Regions from separate parts of the Afipia sp. GAS231 genome, predicted to be linked through region 1. Evidence: predicted binding sites of a transcription regulator. Region 1 holds the regulator's gene; each other region holds the start of a gene.
What was found. The regulator LexA, encoded in region 1, represses DNA repair genes until DNA is damaged. The targets are predictions, from matches to a motif close to TGTTCNNNNTGTGTTCNG.

Region 1 (4,461 bases):
GCCGTGCTCGCCACCGGCGACGAGCTTGTCATGCCGGGCAACATCCCCGGCCCCGGGCAGATCGTCTATTCCAACGGCTATGCGCTGCGCGCGCTGGCGCGGGCCGAGGGCGCCGAGACCGTCGATCTCGGCATTGCCGCCGACACGGTCGCCGCCACCACCGAAGGCATCCGCCGCGCCCGCGATACCGGCGCCGACATCCTGATCACCACCGGCGGGGCGTCCGTCGGCGACCACGACCTCGTCAAGCAGTCGCTGGAGGCCGAGGACGTCGCCATGGCGTTCTGGCGGATCGCGATGCGGCCCGGCAAGCCGATGATGCATGGACGGTTAGGGGCGATGCGGGTGATCGGCCTGCCCGGCAATCCGGTCTCGTCCTATGTCTGCGGTTTCCTGTTTCTGGTGCCGTTGATTCGCGCGCTTTCGGGCCGCAAAAACATCCATCACGTCAGGGAGCCCGCGCTGCTCGGCCGAGATCTTAGCGCCAACGACCAGCGCGAAGACTATCTGCGCGCCCGCCTCGAGGAGCATGCCGACGGCACGCTGACGGCGGTACCGGTCAATCATCAGGACTCGTCGCTGCTTGGAAATCTCGCTGCGGCACGGGCACTTCTGATACGTCCGCCGTTTGCGCCGGCGGCTCAGAAGGGCGCGCCTTGCGAGGTCCTTCGGCTGCCGGGGTGAAGCCCTGCGCGACACCTGCTGCCAAAACCCGGCCCACGTTCACCCCAAATTAAGTGGTTGCGGAACACATATCGAACATATAGTGTCCGTTCATGATTTGTTTCGAGAATTAGTGTCTACCTGGGGAGTTTTTTGAACTCCCGGGAATCCAGACCTGAAGTCTCGAAACCGGACGAACGCCGCCAACCGGGGGAATGCTCGCGATGCTTACGCGCAAACAGTACGAACTTCTGCGTTTCATCAATGAACGGCTGAAGGAGGCCGGGGTACCGCCCTCGTTCGACGAGATGAAGGACGCGCTCGACCTGCGTTCGAAATCCGGCATCCACCGCCTCATCACCGCGCTGGAAGAGCGCGGCTTCATCCGCCGCCTGCCCAACCGCGCCCGCGCCATCGAGGTCATCAAGCTTCCCGAACTGGCCGGCAGCGGTAACGGCAATGGCCGCCGCGGCTTCACGCCGAGTGTCATCGAGGGCACGTTGGGCAAGGTCCGCACCGCCAGCGCCGCCGCCGAGGATGACAGCAACCGCCCGGTCTCCGTCCCCGTGATGGGCCGGATCGCCGCCGGTACGCCGATCGAGGCGCTGCAGACCCGCAGCCACACCATCAGCGTGCCGCCCGACATGCTCGGAAGCGGCGAACATTACGCGCTCGAAGTGCGCGGCGACTCGATGGTGGACGCCGGCATTCTCGACGGCGACATGGCTCTGATCCAGCGCAACGAGACCGCCGACACCGGCGATATCGTGGTGGCCCTGATCGACGAGGAGGAAGCCACCCTGAAGCGCTTCCGCCGCCGCGGCGCCTCGATCGCGCTCGAGCCCGCCAATGCCTCCTACGAGGTCCGCATCCTGCCGCCGAACCGGGTCCGGATTCAGGGCAAGCTGATCGGGCTGTACCGAAAGTATTGATCGGCGCCCGTCAGGCGCCGGCCCCGACATCGACCAATGCCCCGGCCGTCGGCCGGGGTTTTTTGTTGCGCCTTTGGAACCAAGACGCGTTAGCGCGTTTGTGATGGAAGGCACCGGCGTGGAGCCGCAGAATTGCCCCGAAGGCGGACGAGGCTCCGCGCCAATGTCCACTCTGATAGAGGCCTGTGCCTCCGAGAGACACGGGTCAGCTATCTCAATCGAGGGAGCCATCCGATGTGTGACTATAGTCTGCACGCCGTGGCATCGCGCCCCGCCAAAGTCGGAGAGACGCTGATCACCACCACCTTCCGCGGTACGTCGACCCGCGGCTTTGCATCCGAAAACGAACTTGCCGTCGCGGTCTGCATGCTTCCCGGCACCGAGCTCGCGTTCGCGCGAGAGGTCAAATATGACAACCGCTGGATCTGGACGCGGACGCTCGACTGGCGGGTCGGCGTTTTCAACCATATCGAGCCTGAGACGCCCGATCGTCACCACGATGCGATCGAATTTCCGGACGGAAGCCGCGTGCTGGTGACCCAGTTGTGCGAAGGCCAGCACGTCACCGTGCTGCAACTGCCGGTGCTTACGCCGGCCGTGGAACGCGCGCCTGCGGCCGTTGCGCCGACGGCGACGACCTCATTTTTCATCGGCTGAGTCCTGCGGATGAAACACTTCGCCGGCCACAGCCGGCGGAGTGACACCGACGAATTGGGGAGCGAGCGGTGGTCAACAAGGTTACATGGCAACGCGCCGGACGCGTCACCGAGCCTGGCCGCTACATGTTCAGGTTCGGCTGGCTGACGGTGAGCGCCGACGATCTCGCGATCTGGCGGCAGTATCCGGAAGCCGCCTTCACGCTGGTCTACCTGCCCTCGGAGCCGGATGCGCCGGAAGAGTTTCATCTCGGCGCTTTTGAGCTACCGACCAGCTCCGCGCCGAGCGAGCATTGACGCAGAGCCTTTTCGGTTCTGATTGAATCAGAACCGGGCTCTACTTTTTTGTTTTGACGCGTTTTCTCTACGCGAACCGGCGTCCACTTCGCTCGAAAACGCTATGGCGCACCTCACTCCTCCGCCTGCAGGTCAGCGTCCGACGGCGTCGCATCGACGGCGCGCGGCGACGGCTTGCGCGGCGCCAGCACGGCGCTGTCGGTTTCGCCGTCCTCGGCGATCGCCTTTGACCAAGGACGGTCGATCCCTCCAGGTTTGACGGCGTCGACGACAAATCCGTCGCGGCCGCGCCGCAGCGCCAGCGCGCCCTGCCGGCGCAGGCGCTCGGTGTCGATCACCGACGCGGCGCAGCCACCAGGCGGCTGCCGCATCGTCACGATCAGCGCCGTGCGCTCGCAATCATCCGCCAGCGCCTCGGGCCGCTGCGCCCATGCGACCAGGGCGCCATTAGACGATGCGGTCACGCAGCCGTTGTCGTCGCAGGAGACGCCCTCACCGAGTGTGGCGTCGTCGGCGGTTCGCACATCGGCATCCCCCGCCAGCCACTCCCGGACCAGGAAGGCATCCTTGGAGCCTTTGGCGGCCTGCATCAGATGCAGCCGCCCGTCCTGGCCGCGTACGCCGACATGGCGGCCATCGGCGGACACCAGGATATCCGGCTGAGGCAGCCGCGCCGCCCACACTGTCGCGACCAGCAGCAGCGCCACGCCGGACCAGCGCAGCGGCGTGCGCAACAGGCCGAGCAGGATGATGCCGGCACTGGCGGCAATCAGTGGACCGATGCCGAACGCCGGCACCCGGCCGACTGCCCCGGGCAAGCCCGCAACCCACTGCGTCACCGAGATCATCCAGTCGATGCCGAGCCCCATCAGCCACCAGAAGAAGCCGTCGAAGCCGAACGGCATGGCGACCAGACCGAGCAGGCCCGCCGGCATCACCACCGCCGAGACCACCGGCATCGCCGCGAGATTGGCCAGCACCCCATAGGGCGTCACCCGATGAAAGTGAAACGCCGCGTACGGCGTGGTCGCGAGCCCCGCCACCAGCGAGGCCAACAGCAGCACCATGATTTCACGGCCGCCCCACAGCGCGACGCGCGCGGTCGCGGAATGTTCTGCGGTGGCGAACAAACGCGGCATGCCGATCTGCACCAGCGCGACCAAACCCAGCGTCGCCGCAAACGACATCTGAAAGCTCGGATGTACCAAAGCCTCCGGCGCGATCGCGAGCACGATCATGGCCGCGACCGCGAGCGTGCGGAAGGTGACGGCGCGGCGGTCGACCATGACCGCGATCAGCACCACCGCGGTCATGAAGAACGACCGTTGCGTCGCGACCTCGGCGCCCGACAGCAGCAGATAGAAGGCGGCGGCCACAAGGGCTGCCGCCGCCGACCATTTCTTGATCGGTTAGCTCGCGGTCAACGCCGGAAACAGTGCCAGCAGCGCCCGCACCGCAAAGAACACGACGCCGGCGACCACAGCCATGTGGTAACCCGAGATCGACAGCACGTGGCCGAGGCCGGAGATGAACATCGCGTCGTTGACCGGCGTCGTGATCGCATCGCGGCGCCCGGTCAGAAGTGCGGTCGCGATCGCGCGCCGGTCGCCGTCGAGCACGGTGCGGATCCGGGCGTCGATCGCATCGCGCAGGTTCTGCATCAGGGCCGAATAGCGCAACGCCCACCCGCCGGCGGCCGGCGGCTCCGTGGTCCTGATCGCGCCCATCGCGAAGCCGGAAGCCCCGATCCCGGAGAAGAACATGTCGCGGCCGAAATCGTAGGAGCCCGGCCGCAGCGGCGCCAGCGGCGGCAACAGCCGCGCCTTCAACTCGACGAAACTGCCGACCGCGGGTGCGGTGCCCTTCTTCACCGACAGCCGCACGCGCTCCAGCTTTGTCGTTCCGCGCGCACT
Region 2 (4,461 bases), 2.7 Mb from region 1:
CAGGCACTGTCCTGTTGGGGCTTTTAGCCGCCAGACATTTTTAGTCCGGCAGCATTCCAAAACATTCCCGGACGAAGCGCCGGTCAGCGACCGGCAAACGGCGAGGTTGTGAGCGACTTGATATCGTTCGCAGGATTGACCGGCTGTTGCGTATAGCTCATCCCGAGCGACAGGCTGACGTTCGGCGCCGGCTGGAATTCGACACCGCCATGCATCCGGTACCCCGACTGGTTGTTCTGATTGTCGAAGGACGAAAACGGACCGCCGCCGACGCCGTTATTGTATTTCAGGGTGTCGAGACCGCCGAACAGCGTGAGCGGTCCGGAAGACGCATTCTGGAATTTGTAGCCGAACTGCACGCCCTGATAATCGAGCGCACCAAAATTGCCGAGCCCGCCGATCTGGCTGAAGCTGTTCACACCCAAACCGACGCGGCCGCTGTCGCCGCCGACGAACCAGCCGCTTGGAAGATTGTAGCGCGCGGCCAACGAGCCACCGCCTCTGCCGTCAAAGCTCGGAAAATTACCGTAAGCATTCACGCCTTGGCCGTCGTCCAGACCGCCGCCGAAGCCGAACGGGCCGCCGGGGATCCAGTACGTCACCGGTGCCGACTGGGCATGGGCCGCCCGCCCGCCGAAACAAAGCGCCGCCAGCACCAATCCGAGAGCCAATTTAGGTGAGAGAATCGACATCCGCGCTACCGCCAATTTCGCCTGAAATTATACGGTCTGGCGACCCGGAAGGCTAGGGTTCTCAACGGCGAGCGGACCGCCTTGCGCACCATGGGAACCGGGTCCGGCTTACTTCACGCGCTCGTTATCGACCCACCATGTCTTGCCGCGATACGTCACCACGGTATAGCCGTCGTCGTCTTCGTTGGTGACATCGACCGATGCGCCCTTCGATATTCGGATCGGGCAATTCTTGTTCATCTGCCCGCCTGTCGGCCGCAGCGACTGCAAGGTGTATTCATGCGCCGCAGCCCAGCTCGTGCACGCATAGGTTTCGGCGCTGATCACCCCGGGCCGCGCTTCGGCCGCGGCCACCACGCCCATGGCGATGATGGCTGCGAGCACGCCGGTTTTCAAAAATGTTCTGATCATGATGGTTCCCAACGTTTTCCTCCGAAGCAGTGTCTGGAAACCGCTGTTTGGTTCAATCGAATTCGTCAGCTCACAAGCCCATGCTTGCCGGTATTTCAAAACCGACGTCGCGCCACCGCTCCGTTTTGTGCGAAAGCGGACTTGCGGTCCGGAAGCTTGATCCCAATGTTTGGAAAATGGCATTCGGAGCAGGGAGCGATGGGTGACACCGACAGGTCGGCAACGGTCAAAGTGCTGTTATTGAACGACGACGAGACGACAATGGAATTCGTTGTTGATGTGCTTGAGGGCGTCTTTGGGAAGACACGCGACGAGGCAATCAAGCTGATGCTCATCGTCCACCGTGACGGACGCGGCGAATGCGGAGTCTATACGTCAGAACAGGCGTCAGACATCATTGCGCAGGTAGCCGAGTTGGCCGGAGCAATGGCTATCCTCTGCGCTGCATCACCGAGCCCAACTCGAGGGTTTGAGCTTACGGCTCATCACTGATGCTCGATCGGCCAAAGTCCGCCTTGGGTCAAAAACATTCGCCCTGACATACCATGCCAGTGTCTGCTTTGTCGCGGTGGTCTCAACCGGTCGACGCAACACTTTATCTTAGAGGGAAAAGATGGAGTGTGGGATGGAACGAAGATTTCATAGAGGTTTTACTGCGGCAGAGAAAACGGAGTTATGGGATCGCTGGAAGCGCGGGGAGTCATTGAAGGCGATAGGGCGAGCTTTTGGTAAGCAGTCATCGTCGATCTATTTTCTGGTTGCCCCGCATGGAGGGTTTCGTCCTGCGGAGCGGCGTCGCTCCAGGTTGGCATTGACGCATGCGGAACGCGAGGTGATTTCCAGAGGTGTTAGCGCACGTCGATCGGCCCGGTCTATCGCCAAACTGCTTGGCCGCTCACCCTCGACGGTGAGCCGGGAAATGAGCCGCAATGGCGGCTGTGATCGCTACCGGGCGACAGTTGCGGACGAGAATGCCTGGGCACGATCGCGTCGTCCAAAATGTTGTAAATTGGCGATCAATTCGCGGCTTCGGCAGGCCGTGGCAGGGAAGCTCAGATTGGATTGGTCACCCGAGCAGATAGCCGGTTGGCTGAAGAGAACGCATCCTGAAGACGAGTATAATCAGGTGTCACACGAGACCATCTATCGCAGCCTGTTTGTCCAAGCGCGCGGCGTGCTCAAGAAAGAGCTGCTTTGCCATCTCCGATCGAAGCGCTCGATGCGTCGCTCCAGGCCGGTTGATCCGAATGGCGATAGACGGGGGCATATGAAGGATGCCGTCTCAATCCGTCAGCGACCGGCTGCGGTTGAAGATAGGGCGGTGCCTGGCCATTGGGAGGGCGATCTGCTGTCCGGGCCGAACAACACCTACATCGCGACCTTGGTCGAGCGTCAAACGCGTTACGTGATGTTGGCCAAGGTGGCAGGCAAGGACACCCGGACGGTAGTCACCGCACTCATCAAGCAGGCGAAGAAGCTACCAAAGGAGCTGTATAAGTCCTTGACCTGGGACCGGGGCAAGGAACTGACGGCTCATCGTCGATTTACGTTGGCGACCAACATCGACGTCTATTTTTGCGATCCGCAAAGCCCGTGGCAGCGCGGGTCGAACGAGAACACCAATGGCCTGTTGAGACAGTACTTCCCTCAGGGCACCGACTTGTCGGTGCATTCGCAAGCCCATCTGAACAAAGTGGCTCGTCAACTAAACGAACGGCCACGTGAGACCTTGCAATTTGAAACCCCAGCAGAGAGATTTAACGCCTGTGTTGCGTCGACCGGTTGAGCCGGCACGCCAGTAACGGACATTGGACCGGTTGTTCGATGACACCAGCCACCGACCCTACGCGGGCTCGCGCGCGTATTTCTGCGCGGTCGCCACCAACCTTAGCGACAGGCTGAACGTCAACGCGACGACACTGCCGGCAATCATCGCCGCCGGCATCGCCGAATAGATTGAACCGCCGATCAATGCGACCATCGACGCGCCGATCGTGCCGCCGATGGACTGGATGGCGCCCAGCAATGCCGATGCCGCGCCCGCTCTGTCGCCAAAATCCGTCATCGCCATCGCGACCGTAACCGGCAAGGCAAGGCCACACCCCAGGCAAAAGAACGTGATGGTTCCCAGCAGATAGGGAGCCGAGACCGGAATCCATGCCATCGCGATCGAACTCGCCAGCGCAATCAGCGAACCAACACGCACGATCGTCGCCGGCTGAACGCGCGTTGCGGTCCACCTCGCCAGCGAGGCGCCCAATATCGTGCCGCACACGGCCACGGCCGGAAAACATCCGACCAAAGCCGGGCTCAATTGAAGCCCTTTCACGAAGATCGGAGCGACACTCACCAAAAATGCAAACATCGATGCGATCAGGGCTGCCGCCACCAGGTTCGGGACAATGAAACTCCGTGAAGTCAGGATATTTTTATAGGTCGCGAAGATAGCCTTGACGTTGATCGGCGCTGCCGGCGTCGTTTTCGTTTCCGGCAGAAGCAGCATGCCGGCGAATACGACGCAGCCGTAACTGGCGGCGAATGCGAAGATCGCGCGCCATCCAAGCCACGCGGCCAGCAGCCCTCCGAACAGCGGCGCAACTGCCGGGGCCAGCGAAAACACCAGTGTTACGGCACTCAACAATCGCGTGAGCTGCGAACCGGAATGGAGATCGCGGGCGATGGCGCGACTCAATATGATTCCCGCGCAGGCCCCGACGGCCTGACATACCCGACCGATGAACAACCAGGCGATCGAGGGCGCCGCGGCAGCGAAGATGCTGCCCACGATGTAGAGCCCCAGCGCCGGGAAAAGCAGTTGACGGCGTCCCATCGAGTCGGCGATGGCGCCAACGACCAGCCCGGCCAGCGCGCCCGTTACCAGCCCCAATGAAACGGTGGTCTGAACGATCTCGGTCCGGACGCCCAGGCCATCGGCGATGATCGTGATCGCCGGGATATAGGCCGTGACCGCAAACTCGCTCAGCGCGACCAGCCCGGCCAGCAGGAACGGGGTCACCTTTGGCGCTGAAGGAGGGGCCGTTGCAATGGCATCTGTCACGACTTCAACCCTTCAAATGGCCGGAATGATCAGCGGAGGCGGCGACGGCGAGAATCGCGAAGGCCTCGATCATCGCCTTCTTGAGTTACGGGACAACCCGCGAACACACCTTCCGGCCAGCACTCGCGGAATATCGCGCCTTTAGATTTCTTGTTCGTTACACCGCAATCACAAGGATACTTTTGAGCGATTGTACTTGAGCAAGAATGCGCTTGTGCGAGTACCGGTTTACCTCCCCTTCAGGAATGTCCCGTATATCTACGGCCGAGGCGCTTCATCCCCTGAGCAGGAGGTGTGTTG
Region 3 (4,461 bases), 3.4 Mb from region 1:
CATTCCGCGCAGATGCGACGGATAGGCGCCGATTAGACGTTCTTCGATTTTGGTAGGCTTTGGAATTCTTGATACTGGCGCTCTGGCCATGAGTGTCTCCGTTTCGTTGCGAATTGGGCATCGCGGACGGCCTTTCGGGCAGTCCGAACGGAGGTATTTAGAAGATCTGTGCTAACTGCTTCGTCGAATTGGCTGAAAAAATTGTAGGTCTGCTGCCGTTGCCCAAACGCTGAAATCAAAGGACGGCCCGCTCCATCGTCAACCGAAGGAGCCCATCATGGCCAAGTCGTCCATCAACCTCGTTTCGTCCGTTCAAAAGCCGAACGCCACTCCAGTACTTCAACGCCGGAACCGCCTAGCAGGGAGTCTGGAACAGCAAATCTTGAAGATCGGCAATTTTCGCGAAGGCAAGCGGATTTCGCGTGAGCAGTTCTGGGTCGACGGTTCGGGCGCTATCTTCTTCCAGCTTCGCTACGGCAAGCAGCCGTTGGAGTTGGAGAAGGGCAAGAGCACCCTGAAGGCTGCTCCTGGCGCTTGGGATGACCTCGTGGCGCAGCTCGACGAGATCAAAACCATCGCAGTCGCCGGCGGTCTCGATGAGGCGCTGACGTCATGCGCTAACGCGGTGCGGTCGAATTTCAAGGCGACAAAGGACAAGAAGGCGGCCAAGAGCTGAAGCAGCCCTTCAGTTTGGTAGGTGCACTGTCTCGTTAATTGCGGGGCAGTCGCGCCGTTTGGCGGTTAGCTTTTCTTGGCTCCGCGTTTGGCTGGTCGCCGGAGAAAGTCGGCGGGTTCGGCCTGGAGGACATGGGAGAGCTTAACGAGGATTTCGAGGCCGACCCACGTCGCCCCCTTTTCGAGCTTGCTGATGTAGGTCCGATTTACGTCGGCCTCATAGGCCAGCGTCTCCTGCGAGAACCCTCGTTCCCGCCGAATCCTGCGCAAGTTAGCTGCAACAATATGGCGCCAGTCCATGGGCCAAAATGAGCAGCCTGATGTTTATTGACCCACCGCTTTAAATCGACAAAATGACACCTTTGATTGAGGAGTTAGGGAAATGGCGCCGACAATCTGGAGCAGGGAAAACAAACCGAGGGTGGTATTTGATAGGCCTTGGAAATGGCTACTGCTGCCGGGCGTCGTCATTCAGTGGACTCTGTACACGTTTCCCTCGGGCAACTTCGCTAAAGTGGTAACGGACACGCGCGTCGCCCGAAGCCTCCTGATGACCTATGTTATAAGTGGGGTTTTCTACGCGTTTGCTATTCCGGTCCTAGCTGTCTCTCTGTTCGTCGTCTTCGTCGGGCGATGAACCATGGCTCAGAAGCCCCCTCAGCTTCCGCTAGGATGCGTCCTCGTTTTAGCAGCTCTCATGGCTCTCGCTTTCGCGCTGCCGATCCTTTTTGTCGTCAGCGTATTTGCTTTCCCACTTTTTCTTGGCTTCCTCCTTTTATTTTCGCGGTGGAGTAGTCCACCTGCTTTAGTGGATATTGACGAGGGACAGATTTCTGCAGCAGTGCGGGATCTTGAGACAAGCCAGGCTGACCTCCGTGGCCAAATAGCGGAGATCAAGGGGAGAGGTGCGCGACAGGGCGTGCGCTATTTGGACGCGGAGCATCGCTTTGAAATGAGGTCTCGGGCGGGACAGGAGCTGAACCAAGCACTATTTGATGCTCGATCGTCGCTTGCCGACGTTGACGCCCGACTTGAGCTTGCTTCACGGCCGGACACCCGAACTTCCCACGCTTGGTGGTTAGCGATGAGAGCTTGGCGAAAAGGGCGAGCATTCCGATTTTCGTTCATCGCCGCTTCGGCGGGCTTTATCGTTTCGGCCGTCCTGCTGGAAGCAATTGTCTATCAGGGTCGACGTCCTGATTTGCTGTTGTGGAACATGATTCCGCAATTCTTCGGGCCTCATACTGAGGTAGGAACCTCCGTCGGATGGTTGCTTGGCTTGGCGACACTATCTATCGCACGTCGTCGCAACCGAATAATTGAAGAGCGAGAAAGCGTCATTTCCGAGCAAAGCGCCGAGAGCTTAGACGATCTCCTGGAATCGCAACCTGATGCCGACACTGATATCGATACTCAAGCGGTCGGTGGCGATCCGTACTTAATCTTGAACATAGCGCCGCAAGCATCGATACCTGAGATAAAGGCTGCCTATCGTTCGGCAATCGTCAAGTGCCACCCCGATACGGTCGCTGACCGCAGCTCGACTATTCGAAAAGTCGCGGAAGAAGAAGCTCAACGCATCAATGCCGCTTATAGCGCAATCCGAGACGAGCGCGGCTTCAACTGAGTCCAAGTTTCGTCTCGTGCAATGCCTACAGCCCGGCCTCGTCCTTCATCGGACCGATCAGCCCGGATGCTTCGGCCTTGTGGTCGGCTTCGGGATGGGCTTATGAGCCTGTTCGCCCTGTGCTCCCGTGACCGGATCATCGCCTGAAACCCAGTCCTTCGGGTCTTTCTGTGTGTTGTCTGCCATTCTGATCTCCTTTTCATCCCGACGTCGGACTGGAATCGTCGTTCCTTGTTTGTGCTCATACATCCTATCGTGATTTTTGGGCGGATCGGATGCCGGACCTCGATTACATCAGGGCTGAGATCGACGTATGCGTGTCCAGGTCGGACGGCAGCGAAAGGAAATACTCCAACTGCAACGGGCGGGTATTCCGACCGCATCGGCCGACGCCTTGCTGCAGCGCATGCTGGATAAGATCGATGGGCTCTGTGCTCGACGAGACAAGATCAAGGCCGAACAACCACGCGAGCTCAGGGTGCTTGGTGGTCGCAAATGGTAAGACATGCCCAGCCGCACCGGGAAAACCCTTCTGGGGCGGGCGTGTTTTCAACGCCTATTGCGGTCTCGCGTTAGGCTCCAAATGTGGAATGGCACCCACAATATTAGGCGGAGCAGGACTATCGCCGAGGCAATTTGAATCCAGATCATCCCACCAAGCTCTCGTAGCATGACTTCAATTCGCGCTCCCCAGGGCTCAGGAATTTGGTCGGCGATCGTCTCGATCGAATGGGTGAGCAGCCTCAACCAACTGCGGATCCATTCGGGGTGATACAAGAAGGCAACGAAAATCAAGGCCCAGGTCGCGATCATTGTTAGAAAGCGAAACGTATGCGCCTTAGCAAGTTGGCTAAATGTCGGGCGAGGGATCAAGCGGCGAAATGCCGAGCGGCAATGAATATTGCGACAGCACAAACGATCATTGCGGAAGCCGCCCCGACGATGACTCGGCGCAATCGAGTGCTGGCAGGATGGTGAACCATTCGGGCCTCCCGTGGTGTTATCGGGCTCGCCGCCGCACCGTCATCACTCCAATCAGGAAGGCAACGGCAAGCGCTTGAAGAGGCATTTGCTGTGTCCAACGACTAACTCGGTCCAAAGGCATGCCGGGCTCCCGGGCCGCGGCGATCATCTCGTTCACTTGCTGGCTCGCTGCGCGAAAAAAAATGGCTGCCTGAGCAAGAGAAGACGTTTTCGATGCATCGGCGTTCGCTTCGGAAGCGTTCAGCTTATCGATTAGCTCACCCATTGGTTGCCTCCTGTAAGATCAAAGTACCAATCACCTCGGTATTGGAAAGTTCCTTGGGCCTCGGCGCCGATGCAATGATGCGCTAAAGCTCTCAAATCCAGGTTTCCTTCGAATTCGAGTTGCGTTCCCTTGGAGCTGGCGGCACAGCCACGACGGGCAGTAGTTTGCTGCCGTTCCAAGCCTCAAGCTATTGACAATTTGCGGCTCGGCGGCCGTTAAGCTTCAGTGCGCTATGTCGACCAAGTCCCGGGAATACCTATACGGTCATTCGATCCGCTACTCGGCTGAAAAGGCCAAGCTGGCGCGGAAGGAAGCCGACCAGCTCGCGTGCCAAGCTTGGACCCTGCGCATGCTCGGTTATAAGGGTCCGGCTCAGCCGTCCCCGCTGCTAGGCGATGCGCTGAACGCTGGCTACTGCTACCTTGAGGTTCGATGCCTAGGCTGCGAAACGCATCAAACCGTCGCGCTCGACATCGTCCGCCGGCCGAAGACAACACCGATCCACGAACTGGAACGCTATATGCGATGTAGCCAGTGCTCCGATCTTCAAGGGCGTCCGTACAAGCGCAGCCACCTCGTGGCACTGCGCCAGGACAAGATCTCCACCAGCAGCCCACCGTCGGTTTGGTGGCCGGGAGAACGATGAAAATCTCACTCATCCAGGACCAGGCGATTGCAGCCCGCATGGCGCTGATAGTCGGCGCCGACAACTTCGATCGTCTGTTCCGAGGCATCCAGTTCGATGAGTTCGATGGGACCGTCCTGTATGTCTATGCCGCTGACGAATATCGGGCGTCGGAGATCGAAGACACGCTTTCCCTCCACATTTCGACTATCGCATCCGGTATTCTGAAACGTGAAGTCCCGATTGTGATGGTGTTGCCGCAAAAGCAGAAACAAGAACGCGATG

Region 2: a site for LexA is predicted at 1,107-1,124, ahead of BLS26_RS14065 (ATP-dependent Clp protease adaptor ClpS). Genes of this name have one in related genera too.
Region 3: a site for LexA is predicted at 2,528-2,545, ahead of BLS26_RS17290 (DUF3072 domain-containing protein). Genes of this name have one in related genera too.

Annotation. Positions count from the first base shown of each region.
Region 1 covers NZ_LT629703.1:270,360-274,820, forward strand. Annotated here, with positions in the region: gene glp (gephyrin-like molybdotransferase Glp) at 1-684, shown strand, start outside; gene lexA (transcriptional repressor LexA) at 888-1,595, shown strand; gene BLS26_RS01215 (hypothetical protein) at 1,830-2,252, shown strand; gene BLS26_RS01220 (hypothetical protein) at 2,321-2,548, shown strand; partial or broken gene BLS26_RS01225 (ComEC/Rec2 family competence protein) at 2,662-4,461, opposite strand, start outside.
Region 2 covers NZ_LT629703.1:2,952,334-2,956,794, forward strand. Annotated here, with positions in the region: gene BLS26_RS14055 (hypothetical protein) at 84-692, opposite strand; gene BLS26_RS14060 (hypothetical protein) at 801-1,103, opposite strand; gene BLS26_RS14065 (ATP-dependent Clp protease adaptor ClpS) at 1,302-1,595, shown strand; gene BLS26_RS14070 (IS30 family transposase) at 1,729-2,889, shown strand; gene BLS26_RS14075 (Bcr/CflA family efflux MFS transporter) at 2,947-4,161, opposite strand.
Region 3 covers NZ_LT629703.1:3,654,470-3,658,930, forward strand. Annotated here, with positions in the region: gene BLS26_RS17270 (hypothetical protein) at 383-676, shown strand; gene BLS26_RS17275 (helix-turn-helix domain-containing protein) at 742-975, opposite strand; gene BLS26_RS17285 (DnaJ family molecular chaperone) at 1,373-2,302, shown strand; gene BLS26_RS17290 (DUF3072 domain-containing protein) at 2,360-2,488, opposite strand; gene BLS26_RS17295 (hypothetical protein) at 2,616-2,804, shown strand; gene BLS26_RS17305 (hypothetical protein) at 3,303-3,551, opposite strand; gene BLS26_RS17310 (hypothetical protein) at 3,784-4,197, shown strand; gene BLS26_RS17315 (hypothetical protein) at 4,194-4,461, shown strand, end outside; gene BLS26_RS17320 (SOS response-associated peptidase) at 4,459-4,461, shown strand, end outside.